Linked DNA regions of Rhodoligotrophos defluvii. The protein of the gene in region 1 interacts with the protein of each later gene in a pairwise test. Links are inferred from orthologs where the notes say so. Each region holds a gene or a part of one and is shown on either strand. Other genes may lie near its edges.

Region 1 (2,921 bases):
CATCAAGAGCAAGCTTGACCAGGCGGTTCTTCGCGACCTTGAATGTCGCGTTGGCCTCGGCCATACTGCCGCGCAGGGCGTTCATCTGCGCCGCGGTCAGGCCCTGGTAGCCGACCACCACGACGACGCCGGTGGTCTTGAACACCTGGTTGAGCGTGTTGATGAGCTCTTGCTTTTCAGCTCTATCCACTTGCTCTCTCCTCGTGTGCGCTCCATCCCTTTCGGGATATTGCGCGTCCACACTTGCCACCGGTGCCGACCACCACCCTCGATTAGGCTGATGGCCGCCGCCAATGGCGCCCATTGCCTGTCCCGCCATCCTTCGCCGAGAGGGATGCCGCGAAACCGAGGTTCGAACCAATCGAAGGACAAGACACCACCAGATGGTGTGTCCTGATCCGCCGATCAACCCATTCCCCGTCTCATGCAGGAGATTAAGCGCGGACACATCCACGCACCTGCAGTCTCGGACAGGTCTTCCATCCGGCCTGCCGCTCAGCAGCAGAACGGACGAAACGCCTGAACAGATCGGGTCTGGGCCCGACCAGTTCAAGCGAATCTTGTAAACGAACCCGTTCTATTACGCCGGGGCCGTCAAAGTCGCAAGGTCAACCTTGAGCCCGGGACCCATGGTCGAACTCAACGACGCCTTCTTGAGATAGGTGCCCTTGGCGCCGGCGGGCTTGGCCTTCACCACCGCGTCCACGAAGGCGCGGATATTGCCGGCCAGCGCATCCTCGCTGAAGCTCGCCTTGCCCACGCCGCCATGCACGATGCCGGCCTTCTCGACCTTGAACTCGACCGCGCCGCCCTTGGCCGCCTTGACCGCCGCGGCAACGTCCGGCGTCACCGTGCCGACCTTCGGGTTCGGCATCAGGCCGCGGGGGCCCAGCACCTTACCCAGACGGCCGACCAGCGGCATCATGTCCGGGGTGGCGATGCAGCGGTCGAAATCTACGTTGCCGCCCTGGATACGCTCCACCAGGTCCTCGGCGCCGACGATGTCGGCACCGGCGGCCTTCGCCTGCTCGGCCTTGTCGCCGCGCGCGAATACCGCCACCCGCACGTCGCGGCCCGAGCCGTTGGGCAGCTGGCAGACGCCGCGCACCATCTGGTCCGCATGGCGCGGGTCGACGCCCAGGTTGAGCGCGATCTCGATGGTCTCGTCGAACTTGGCGACCGCGCGCTCCTTGAGCAGCTTCAGCGCCTCTTCCAGCGGGTAGGCCCGGTTCCGGCTGAGGCCTTCATTGATCTTGGCAATGCGCTTTGCAACCTTGGCCATGGTTTACTCCACCACCTGCAGGCCCATGGAACGGGCCGAGCCCGCGATGATCTTCGCCGCCTGGTCGAGGTCCCGGGCGTTGAGGTCCTTGAGCTTGGCCTGGGCGATCTGGCGCACCTGCTCCATGGTGACCGAGCCGACATTGGCACGGCCCGGCTCCTTCGAGCCCTTGGCCACCTTCGCCGCCTGCCGCAGCAGGTAGCTCGCCGGCGGGGTCTTGATCTCGAAGGTGAACGACTTGTCCTGATAGACGGTGATCACCGTCGGGCAGGGCGCGCCCTTTTCGAGATCCTGGGTGGCCGCGTTGAAGGCCTTGCAGAATTCCATGATGTTCAGGCCGCGCTGACCGAGCGCCGGCCCGATCGGGGGCGACGGGGTGGCCGAAGCCGCAGGCACCTGCAGCTTGATATAGCCGGTTACTTTCTTCGCCATTTCGTCCTCTCCGCCGGATTATCGCCGGCATTCACGTTGCAGAGGGTGGTGGTGCGGCCCCATGCACTTGTCGCCGCCGCAGGCTGGCGGGGCGATCAGGCCTCCCACCGGTTAACGGGAGATTGAGAGATTGCTTGCGTCAGACCTTCTCCACCTGCCCGAACTCGAGCTCGACCGGCGTTGGCCGGCCGAAAATGGACACGGCCACCTTGAGCCGTGAGCGCTCCTCGTCGACCTCTTCCACGAGACCGTTGAACGAGGCGAAGGGCCCGTCCGACACCTTGACCTGCTCGCCCACCTCGAACATGACCGAGGGCCGCGGCCGCTCGACGCCTTCCTTCACCTGGTGGAGGATGCGTTCGGCTTCCGCATTGGAGATCGGGATCGGCTTGTTGTCGGAGCCGAGGAAACCGGTCACCTTGGGGATGTTGCGGATCAGGTGATAGGCCTGGTCCGTCATCTCCATCCGCACCAGCACGTAGCCCGGGAAGAACCGCCGCTCGGTCGTCACCTTGCGGCCGCGACGCACCTCGACCACCTCCTCGGTCGGCACCAGGATCTCCTCGAAGAGGTGCTCCAGGCCCTGCTGCGCCGCCTGCTCCTTCAGCGTCTCGGCCACCTTCTTCTCGAAGTTTGAATAGGTGTGAACGATGTACCAGCGCTTAGCCATTCTTCCCAGCCCTATTCACGCCCTGATCCCGAGCACGTAGCCCACGGCGAAACTCAAGATCTCGTCCACCACGAGGAAAAAGATGGAGGCGAGCACCACCATGATCATCACCATCGCCGTGGTGATCATCGTCTCCTTGCGCGTCGGCCAGGTCACCTTGGCCAATTCGGCCCGGACCTGCTGCACGAACTGGAATGGATTGGTCTTCGCCATAGTCACTCCACTGCCTCGGCGGCCTTGCGCCACCAGAGGCGTGCTCGCCTTGAATTCCACAAACGCCAGAAGACGCGCTGGGGGCCTCAGCGGCCGCAGCCAGTCGCGTCATTCTGTTCTGGCAGGGGCGGAGGGTCTCGAACCCCCGACCTGCGGTTTTGGAGACCGCCGCTCTACCAACTGAGCTACACCCCTAAACTCTTGACCGGTTCGCGACCGAACCAGTCCGGCTGACGCATCAGCCGGCGCATCCTTATCACCGGATACGCCGGCTGACCAGTCCCAAGTCGGACGGTAGAGGCAGGCCGCTTTGCGCCGCCCTGC
Region 2 (9,762 bases), on another replicon or contig:
CGGCACAGACGCATGTGAAATAAGGAGCGCCAGATGTCGAGACCAGAATTACGGGTGATCGAGAGCGGGGCGATGGACAAGCAAAAGGCGCTCGAAGCGGCCCTCGGACAGATCGAGCGGCATTTCGGCAAGGGCTCCGTCATGAAGCTCGGGCAGGGCGACAAGGCGGTGGAGACCGAAGCCGTCTCGACCGGCTCGCTGGGGCTCGACATCGCGCTCGGCATCGGCGGCCTGCCGCGGGGCCGGGTGATCGAGATCTTCGGACCGGAATCGTCGGGCAAGACCACGCTCGCGCTTCACACGGTCGCCGAGGCGCAGAAGCGCGGCGGCATTTGTGCGTTCATCGACGCCGAGCATGCGCTTGATCCGGTCTATGCGCGCAAGCTGGGGGTCAATCTCGACGAGTTGCTGATTTCGCAGCCGGATACGGGCGAGCAGGCGCTGGAGATCGCCGATACGCTGGTGCGCTCGGGCGCCATCGAGGTCCTGGTCATCGATTCGGTCGCCGCGCTCACGCCCAAGGCCGAGCTCGACGGCGAAATGGGCGAAAGCCTGCCCGGTCTGCAGGCACGTCTGATGAGTCAGGCGCTGCGCAAGCTCACGGGCTCGATTTCCAAGTCCAATTGCATGGTGATCTTCATCAATCAGATTCGGATGAAGATCGGCGTCATGTTCGGCAATCCCGAGACCACCACGGGCGGCAACGCGCTCAAGTTCTACGCCTCGGTGCGTCTGGATATCCGCCGGATCGGCGCGATCAAAGACCGGGACAGCGTGGTGGGGAACCAGACTCGGGTAAAGGTGGTCAAGAACAAGGTGGCGCCGCCGTTCAAGCAGGTGGAGTTCGACATCATGTATGGCGAGGGCATTTCCAAGACGGGCGAATTGCTCGATCTCGGTGTCACCGCCGGCATCATCGAGAAGTCCGGCTCCTGGTTCTCCTATAATTCGGAGCGAATCGGGCAGGGGCGGGAGAACGCCAAGAGTTTTCTAAAGGCCAACCCGGACATTGCGGCGCAGATCGAGCAGGCAATCCGGAGCAATGCGGGGCTGGTGGCGAGCTCGCTCTTGCGGGGCGAGGAGAGCGACGCGGTCGATCTCGATTGAGCAGCCCGCCCGGGCTTGGGGCTGTTGCCGATCACGCCGGTCCAAGCGGCGGGATGATGCTCGTGAGGTCGGGTGCTGCCGTGCGGGCGCCCCCGATCGTGGTTGTGTTTCGGTCGTTGGTTGCTCATGTCACGACCGCCGGTCTTTTCGGGCCGACCGGCGTCGGGCGGATGCTGATCGGCTCCGGACGGTTCGGCTCGATCTCTTGCGACATGCCGATGGTTGACCCGCCCGCCCCTTATTGCGGATCTCCCTGTGCTGGGGCCGCCAGACCGTGGGCGGGATTGGGCAGCTTTCAAGGCTTCGAGCCTGCAAATTTACGCCGCCTTAACCTTGCCGAACATATATAGAACGCGTATAAGGGTTTCGTCTTTGTTCTCTTTCGAGTCGGCGGCCGTTTTCAAATCGTTCGCCGCTCGCCAGCCGGGATTGGCCTGATATGCTGACGCGCAAGCAACACGAGCTTCTGATGTTCATTCACGAGCGCCTCAAGGAAGCTGGTGTGCCGCCTTCGTTCGAGGAGATGAAGGAGGCGCTGGACCTGCGGTCCAAATCCGGCATTCACCGCCTGATCACCGCTCTGGAAGAGCGGGGCTTCATTCGCCGTTTGCCGCACCGGGCACGGGCGCTCGAAGTTGTCCGGCTGCCTGATAGCCATGCGGGCAGCCTGGGTTCGTCTGCACCCAAGCGCTTCAGCCCCAATGTGATCGAAGGATCTCTGGGGAAGGTGCGCCCCACGGCGGGCGGCGACAAGGACTCGCTGACCCCGGCCATCGTTCCGGTCATGGGGCGCATCGCGGCCGGCGTGCCGGTCGATGCGATTCAGGATCATACCCACAACATCGCCGTGCCGCCCGATCTCTTGGGAAGCGGCGAGCATTTCGCCTTAGAAGTCAGAGGCGATTCCATGGTCGATGCGGGTATACTGGAGGGTGACACGGTTCTTATCCGGCGCGCCGATCACGCCAATAACGGCGAGATCGTGGTTGCTCTGGTGGACCGGGAGGAGGCGACCCTCAAGCGGCTTCGGCGCAAGGGCGATTCCATCGCTCTGGAAGCCGCGAACCCGGCCTATGAGACCCGCATTTTCGGCCCCGACCGGGTGCGTATCCAGGGCAAGCTCGTCGCGCTGATCCGGCGGTATTAGGGCTGGGGATTGCCGCATTATGAGCTTTGGGGCGTGCGATGCCTTGTGCTCAAGGGAGGTAGCGAGATACCGCTGGCTTTCCGTCATGGCCTCTGTGTGGACTGCCGCGCGCGGCAGTGACGCAAGTTGCTGGTGTCGTTGGAAAAAAGGTCATGGCTTGGCTCCGCTGGGCCGTCAGGGCCAAAGCAGACACTGATGCGGGCTGCCGAGCAGCCTTCACAGTCCGCCCGTCGTATTCAACTCCCCGAGCGCAATCGAGAGGTGTGAGTCCGGCTCCATTAGGGAAGGGGCGCGGGGCCATCCCCACGCTCCTCAATTCGACGGGGCGTGGTCATTGGGGTGATCACCAGGCAAGGCCAACGATCTGCGCCAGGGAACCGGAGATCCACGAGGGGAACGCGGACACTGGTTTTCGGAGAAGGACTACGCCCAACGCGGGATTCGCAGGATTGGAGCGGGATGGCGGTTCAACGAACCATCATCCCGTTCTAGAGCTGTTCCGCTTTTCTTTGAATCGCGGAACCGCTTCAGGTTCTTGCTTGGTCGCATTTTCTTCACGCGAACCGGCATCCCCTTCGCTCGAGAATGCTTTGGGAATTGATCCCGGAGGGGAACAGGCAATTTGGGGAACGCGGGTCGCGAGCGCACCACGCGGGGTCACGCCGCCAATCGAGGCTCAGGCGAGAACCAGGAGATCCGACGTTCCCTCGGCGGCGTGAGCGGAATGAAATTCGCCATGGGTCTCCTCGCGGAGGTCACTCTCGTCGTTCTGCTTGGGCGTGCGGACGCGGCTTGCAAGGGCCATCGCCGAACAAGGGCGGCCGATGGCGTGAAGGCCGTCGCAAATCTTCTTAAGCAGGGCGGGATTGATCGGCAATTCGAGATGGGGATGATAGACAGGCATCCGCTCGGTGCTTTCATGTGCCGTCGCAGGCTGGGCGGGCAGGTCTGCACTTGTGGTTGCCGCTTCCTGCCGAGCTGTTTCCTCTTCAGGTTCGAGGCCTGACCATAGGACCAGCGCGGAGAGCATGGCCTCCGCAATCCCGGCATCTCCTGCGGATGGCAAAGCCTCGGCCGTCTCGTCTTCTTCGTTTGCGAAAGCCCTGTCGTCGGCGACTGCCAGGATCGCAGGCGCGACGAGCGGCAGCTGCTCGGGAATCGCGTTCTCATGCGATGGTTCCGCCGGGGCAAGCGGAAGCTCGACGGCGGTGGCGGTCTCGTTTGGCGCGCCCACGTGGTCTTGGTCGGCGTCGGAGCCGCCAAACAGGCTGAAGCCGAGCTTTACGAGCAGTCGAATGGGAAAGAACAACTCCGCGGCTGTAGCGAGTTGGTGCATCATCATTTGCGCTCCCGTTTAGGACGGGGGGAGCCAATAACTAGCCATTTGGGCAAGAAGGCGAAGGCATTGGATCGCTCCCATGGCCATGAAAGATGCCACAGGTGCCAAACTACACCCGGAACGCGAAGCCGCGTTGCCGGGCATCAAAGAAAATGATCCCGGCGAACGCGTACAGCCTCCGTGTCCAATCAGATCAACGGCCAGATGTCGATAAAGGGAAGCTTATCCCACATCGGGAGCCCCGGTCCGCATGCGCCGGCATCGCCGGCCGCGGCCTCTTCGGTTTGCCGGCACGATGGTGTTTCATCGGCCGGCGCCGTCGCGCGCCGCCACTCCGTGATGACTCTTCCCAACACTGTGATGGGGATTAAGCCAAGCATAGTTTCGCACTCCACTGAGATTGCCACTGGGCAAAATCTCGGCGGGCGCTGTGGCAACAAGCTGAGCTGAATGCTGCGGAAGCTTGGCATGGCCCAGTTGCGGGCACTCAGCTGTCGCTCTGCTGTGCGGCGCATGCGCCGGGCCGGCAAGCCACATCGCGCTCTTCGAAAGCTTGATCGAGGCCAAACGGCGGGCCATAAGCGCCTCGATGCATGTGTTGACCGTCAGCAATCTGCCATTGGACGAGGCTCATCGGCTGGCCGATGAGATGGACCTGCTCGAGCCGGCCCCAGTTTCGGTGTCGCTGGTGGAGGAGGCGGACGAAGTGTGCTGGCGGGTGGAGGCGCATTTTGCAAGCCCACCGGATACGGCAGACGTTCCCATGCTCGCGGGGCGCCCCTGGTCGCTGGCGCCGCTGCCGCAACGGGACTGGGTGGCGGCGTCCCTAAAGGGCTTGGCCCCCGTGCGGGCCGGCCGATTCTTCGTTCATGGGGCGCATGATCGCGGACGCGCGCCGCCGGGCACAAAGGCGATAGAAATCGAGGCGAGCCTAGCCTTTGGCACCGGCCATCATGGCACGACCAGCGGCTGCCTTGCGGCCCTCGACCAACTTTTGAAAGAGCAGGCGCCGTGCAGCAGATGGCTGAGCCCGGCGCTCGACCTGGGCTGCGGCAGCGGAATTCTCGCCATCGCCTATGCGCAAGCGACCCGCCTGCCCGTGCTCGCCACGGATATCGACCCGGTTGCGGTGGCGCAAGCTTCAGCCAATGCAATCAAATGCAGGGTCGGCCCCCAGCTTGCGGCACGCTGTGCGCCTGGGCTGTCGCACCCGCTCATCCGCAGCCGCGGCCTCTACCGGCTCGTTATGGCGAATATCCTCGCCCAGCCGCTCAAGGCGCTGGCCCCGGGCCTGTGCGCGCTGCTGGCGGCGGGGGGGCGCGTGATCCTCTCTGGCTTCACCCACTCGCAGGAGGCGCGGATTCTCGCCGCCTATCGTCCGCACGGATTGTTGCTGCACCGCAGGATCCGCATCGACGGCTGGTCGACACTGGTGCTTGGCAAGCCCCGCAAACGAACAATGCCCCGAAGCGGTGCTTCGAGGCATTGTCCTTAACCCAGTGTCCGGTCCGCCTGGCGTAAGGTCGCATCGACCGCTCCACCAGACCAGAAACTCAGCGCTGGCGATCCGATACCGTTAGCGGCGGTGCTTAGCGCTGAGCCTCGGTACCCCAGACCATGCGGCGAATATCGCCGCGGTTGAGGCCGATATCGGCCAGGAGCCGGTCGTCCAGCTGGTCGAGCTCGCGCTCGGCGCGGGACAGCTCCAGATAACGCTTCGCACGGGCCAGGATCCGGCCGGCAAAGCCGGAGGAAGCCTGCTCGGCACCCCCCGCGCGGACAGAACGGCCATTGACCGAACGGTCCTTTTCGAAACTGATGACACTCATTTCATTCTCCATCGCATCTTGCACGGTGTCTCTCATCCGCGAACGGCCTTTCGGCTGCGGACCAGGTGCACCGCCCCCGGTGCTACACGTCTGGGAGAGAACCCCACCGCGTTGTTCCACGCGCTATATAGGCGTGGCCATGGTGCACTCGCCAGCGGCTTGTTTGCATCGCAGCATTGCGTTTCGCGCATGTCTCGTTAATCCCTCGTTAACATCCCACCCGCTGGTTGGAGTGGTGATCATCATGACGGCAGTTTTCGCGCAATTTAGAAGCAGTCGTGAAACGGCCCCGCAACTGAACGGCCGAAAAGCAGTCTCGTCTGCCATAGATTTGCCTAACTTACCCGAGGGGCACTGCCGATGTGAGCCTGCCCAATCGATAGGCGGTCGAGCGAGACCGGTGACACCGAAGCTCTTTCCCGTTCTGCACGGTACTGTTGTGATTAGCCTATGAGCTCGCGTTATAGATGTCAAACGGTCCCATCCAAGAGCTTTAGTATTGCGCTTTCAGCATGGCAGCTTCATGACATCTGCAGGAGCGGGGAGGCGGAGCCCCGATCTGCAGCCCATAATGGTGGCCTGCAGCCCGCAAATCGGAGGGCTGTTGCGCGATAGAGCGGCTCCGGATAAGCAGAAGGGACCGGAGGCCCAGCATGTTTCAAAGCTTCGAAGGCGGGAGTAATCACCGCGAGAGCGCCGAGCGGATTGCCGCACTGCGGGATGAGTTGCTGCAGCGCGGTCTCGACGGCTATATCGTGCCGCGCGCAGACGAGCACCAGGGCGAGTATGTGGCTCCTCATGCTGAGCGGCTGCGGTGGCTCACCGGCTTCTCGGGCTCTGCGGGGCTTGCGGTCATCCTGCTGGACCAGGCCGTCCTGTTCGTCGATGGCCGCTACACGATCCAGGCGCGAAACCAGGTCGACACAAACCTCATCGAGCTGCGCCATCTGGTGGAGGAGCCACCGGCAGAGTGGCTCCGTGGCGCCTTGAAGCGCGGGCAGCGCATCGGCTATGACCCGTGGCTTCTCACGATGGAGCAGGTGGAGCGCTATACCAAGGCCTGTGCCGCCGCGGAGGCCGAGATGGTCGCCGTCGAGGATGCCAATCTCGTCGATGCGATCTGGCGCGAGCAGCCGCCGAAACCGACGGCGCCGCTCACCACCCATCCCACCCAATATGCGGGCCGCCGCTGGGCGGAGAAGCGGACGGAGATCGAGGCAGCCCTTGCCAGGAGCGGCGCAGACGCGGTGGTGTTCACCCAGCCCGATTCCATCGCCTGGGCGTTCAATATCCGCGGGGCCGACATCGCCCATACGCCGGTGGCGCTTGCCTTCGCCATCGTGCCGCGGGAAGGCCGGCCCGAGCTGTTCGTCGACCCCGCCAAGGTCGACGAGGACGTGCGGGCACAGCTGGCCGGCGACATCGATTTGCGGCCACAGGAAGAGCTCTCGTCGGCGCTCGCCGCCCTGGGCAGCCGGCATGCGCGGGTGCTGCTCGACCCGGCCTGGACCGCCAGCCGCATTGCCGACCTGATCGAACGCGCCGGAGGCGAGATCGTGCAGGGGAGCGACCCCTGCATTCTTCCGAAGGCCCGCAAGAACCCGGTCGAGCTGGAAGGTGCGCGTATGGCCCACCGGCGCGATGCGGTCGCCGTCGTGCAGTTTCTGGCCTGGTTCGATCGTGAGGCGCCGACGGGCAAGCTCGACGAGATCGCGGCCGCCGAGGCGCTCGAGCAGTTCCGGCGCGAAACGGGCCTGCTCAAGGAGATCAGCTTCGACACGATCTCGGCGGCGGGACCACATGCGGCCATCCCGCACTATCGGGTGACGCGGGAAAGCAACCGCGAGATCCGGCCAGGAGAGATCTATCTCATCGATTCCGGCGCGCAATATCTGGACGGCACCACGGACATCACGCGCACCGTCATCGTGGGCGAAGCGACGGCGGAGATGCGCGACCGCTTCACCCGGGTGCTCAAGGGCATGATCGCGGTCACGCTGGCCCGCTTTCCGCAACGCACAAACGGCGCCCAGCTGGATGCTTTCGCACGCGCCGCGCTATGGCAGGCGGGTCTCGATTTCGACCACGGCACGGGCCACGGGGTGGGCAGCTATCTCTCCGTGCACGAAGGGCCGGCCCGCATCGCAAAGACCGGCATCGTGCCGCTGGAGACCGGCATGATCCTCTCCAACGAGCCGGGCTACTACAAGGAAGGCGAGTACGGCATCCGGATCGAGAATCTTGTTGTGGTGCGCGCGCCCGAGCCCATTCCGGGCGGCGACCGCCCCATGCACAGCTTCGAGACGCTGACGCTTGCGCCCATAGACCGGCGGCTGATTGCCACCGACCTGCTGGACGAGCGAGAACTCGCGTGGCTCAACGCCTATCATCAACGGGTGCACGACGAGGTGGGGCCGTTGCTCGACCCGGATGCGGCGCGCTGGCTGGCCCAGGCCACCGCCCCGCTGCGCTAGTTTTACTCGGCGGGATTAGCCCAGAAGCCAGCGCATGGCGATGATTGAAACGGCGCCAACCACGATGGTGGCCAGCAGCGGCAGCCGGAATGCGGCCGCGATGGTTATGAGGCCTGCCGCCGTTTCCGCCGGCCCGGTGAGGAACAGGGCGGGGGTTACCACCGCGGTCAGCACGGCCACAGGCAGCGCATCGAGAGCCGCACGCACGCGCGGCGTCAAGCTGACGTAGCGCAGCACCACAAGCCCGGCGATGCGGGTGAGATAGGTGGCCACCGCCATGGCCAGGATGGCGAGCAGCGCCTGTGGGTCGACACTCACGACGGCTGCTCCTGCTGGCGCGTCGGCGCAAGCATCAACGCGCCTGCCGCGGTTCCAGCCAAGCCGCCGATCAGAATATACCACGGGCCGGCGATCGCCTCGTGCGCGATGGCGGCCGCAACACCGCTCGTGCCCATGACAATGCCGGTCCGCGGGCCTTTCCAGAACCCCACCAGCAGCCCGACGAACAACGCCGTGAAGACGAAATCGAGGCCATAGCGCTCGGCGGACCCCATGGCTGCGCCGAGCAGGGCGCCGGCCGCTGTCCATCCGGACCAGCTCACCACCAGCACAAAGGCTATGCCCGCGAAATAGGCGGGATAGAGCGGAGCCCGCATGGCGCGCTTCTCGCAGAAGGCCCAGACCTCGTCGGTGAGGAAGAAGAGGTAGATCCAGCGCTCCACCGGCCCGAAATGCTGGAAATGCCTGCCGATCGAGGCCGACATCATCACGTGCCGAAGATTGACCGTGAGGGCGGTGACGCCCAGGAGAAGCCAGGGTACAGGCTGTTGCCAGATGTCGATGGCCACGAATTGGGAGGCACCGGCAAAGACCAGCAGGCTCATGAGCGTTGCCTCGAGCGGGCTCAGGCCCTTCTGGACGGCAAGGGCGCCGAAGATCGCGCCAATAGGAATGGCCGCAATGCCCACCGGCATGGCTATGGCCATGCCGCTCAAGAACTCCCGTACATTTCCTCGCCGTGAACTATCTGCCATTGGGGCCAGCCTTCAGCATTGCGGGTGAGCGAGAGAAGTGCCTGATCAGGCCTGCCTGTCGATGGTCTCGGCCACGAGTGCCAGGAACTCGTCGGCCTTGCCGATGCCCGCAACATCATCGGCTTCCACAACATAACCGAAATTGTCAGCGATCCGCTGGTAGAGCGGCATGCGATGGTGCAGCAGCTGCTCGAAGCCCCAGATCGCGAAGCCGTCGGGATCGACGTCATCATCACGCACGCAGCCGGTCAGGGTCTTGTACTCCGCCCATTTGCGCAGCAGGAAGGCATCCTGATAGTACATGGGCTTCGGTGCCGCCTTGAACCGCTCGGTCAGCATGCGCGCGTGCGCCTCGGTGCCGCGGACATAGATCATCAGAGTTGCCTCGGAAACGGTCTTCAGTACCGCGTCCGCCGGATTGTCTGGATCAACCACCTCGCACAGGCTGCCGCTCGCATCGGCCACGAAGTTGTTGTAGCCGTAGATATCCTGAGCCTTCTCGATGAATTCCGGCACGTCGAGCATGGAGCGGATCTCGGCCCGCCGGTGCTGGTTTTGCCTGCGGCGGTATTCCTCGAAGGGAAGGCCTCCCTTGGCGGGATTCCCGGGCTTGCCGAGATAGACGGACAAAGGCTCCAGATTGGCGAAGGTGACGTTGGAGCGGATATAGATCGAGTCGGAGAGCAGGAGGCCGCGAAGCACCGGGTTCTTCATGGCCTCCCGCTTTACGTTATCGACGATGTAGTTCTCCATGTAGCGGGTGGCGATCCGGTAATCGACCGAGTAGTGAAACCACTGGGCCTCGCGCAGGAGGCGTCCGATACGGGTCTTG

Evidence for each region.
Region 2: the proteins of rplK (region 1) and E4P09_RS23150 interact in binary tests that used the Escherichia coli proteins (3 or more experiments, as listed by UniProt). The link is inferred for Rhodoligotrophos defluvii from one-to-one orthologs.

Annotation. Positions count from the first base shown.
Region 1 is NZ_SZZM01000013.1:465-3,385, reverse strand. Bases 1-2,761 are described here. They hold rplK (50S ribosomal protein L11), read right to left. Parts: upstream 1,715-2,761; coding sequence 1,286-1,714; downstream 1-1,285. Other genes in these bases: secE (preprotein translocase subunit SecE), read right to left, coding at 2,400-2,597; nusG (transcription termination/antitermination protein NusG), read right to left, coding at 1,854-2,384; rplA (50S ribosomal protein L1), read right to left, coding at 581-1,282; rplJ (50S ribosomal protein L10), read right to left, coding at 1-190. UniProt on the Escherichia coli protein: Forms part of the ribosomal stalk which helps the ribosome interact with GTP-bound translation factors.
Region 2 is NZ_SZZM01000007.1:121,987-131,748, forward strand. What follows is about bases 3,166-6,139. They hold E4P09_RS23150 (50S ribosomal protein L11 methyltransferase), read left to right. Parts: upstream 3,166-4,191; coding sequence 4,192-5,088; downstream 5,089-6,139. Other genes in these bases: E4P09_RS23145 (hypothetical protein), read right to left, coding at 3,166-3,596; E4P09_RS23155 (DUF1127 domain-containing protein), read right to left, coding at 5,183-5,422; E4P09_RS23160 (aminopeptidase P family protein), read left to right, coding at 6,076-6,139. Outside these bases: recombinase RecA, read left to right, coding at 34-1,107; transcriptional repressor LexA, read left to right, coding at 1,547-2,254; more of E4P09_RS23145, read right to left, coding at 2,931-3,165; more of E4P09_RS23160, read left to right, coding at 6,140-7,896; E4P09_RS23165 (AzlD family protein), read right to left, coding at 7,912-8,214; E4P09_RS23170 (AzlC family ABC transporter permease), read right to left, coding at 8,211-8,882; E4P09_RS23175 (ATPase), read right to left, coding at 8,976-9,762. UniProt on the Escherichia coli protein: Methylates ribosomal protein L11.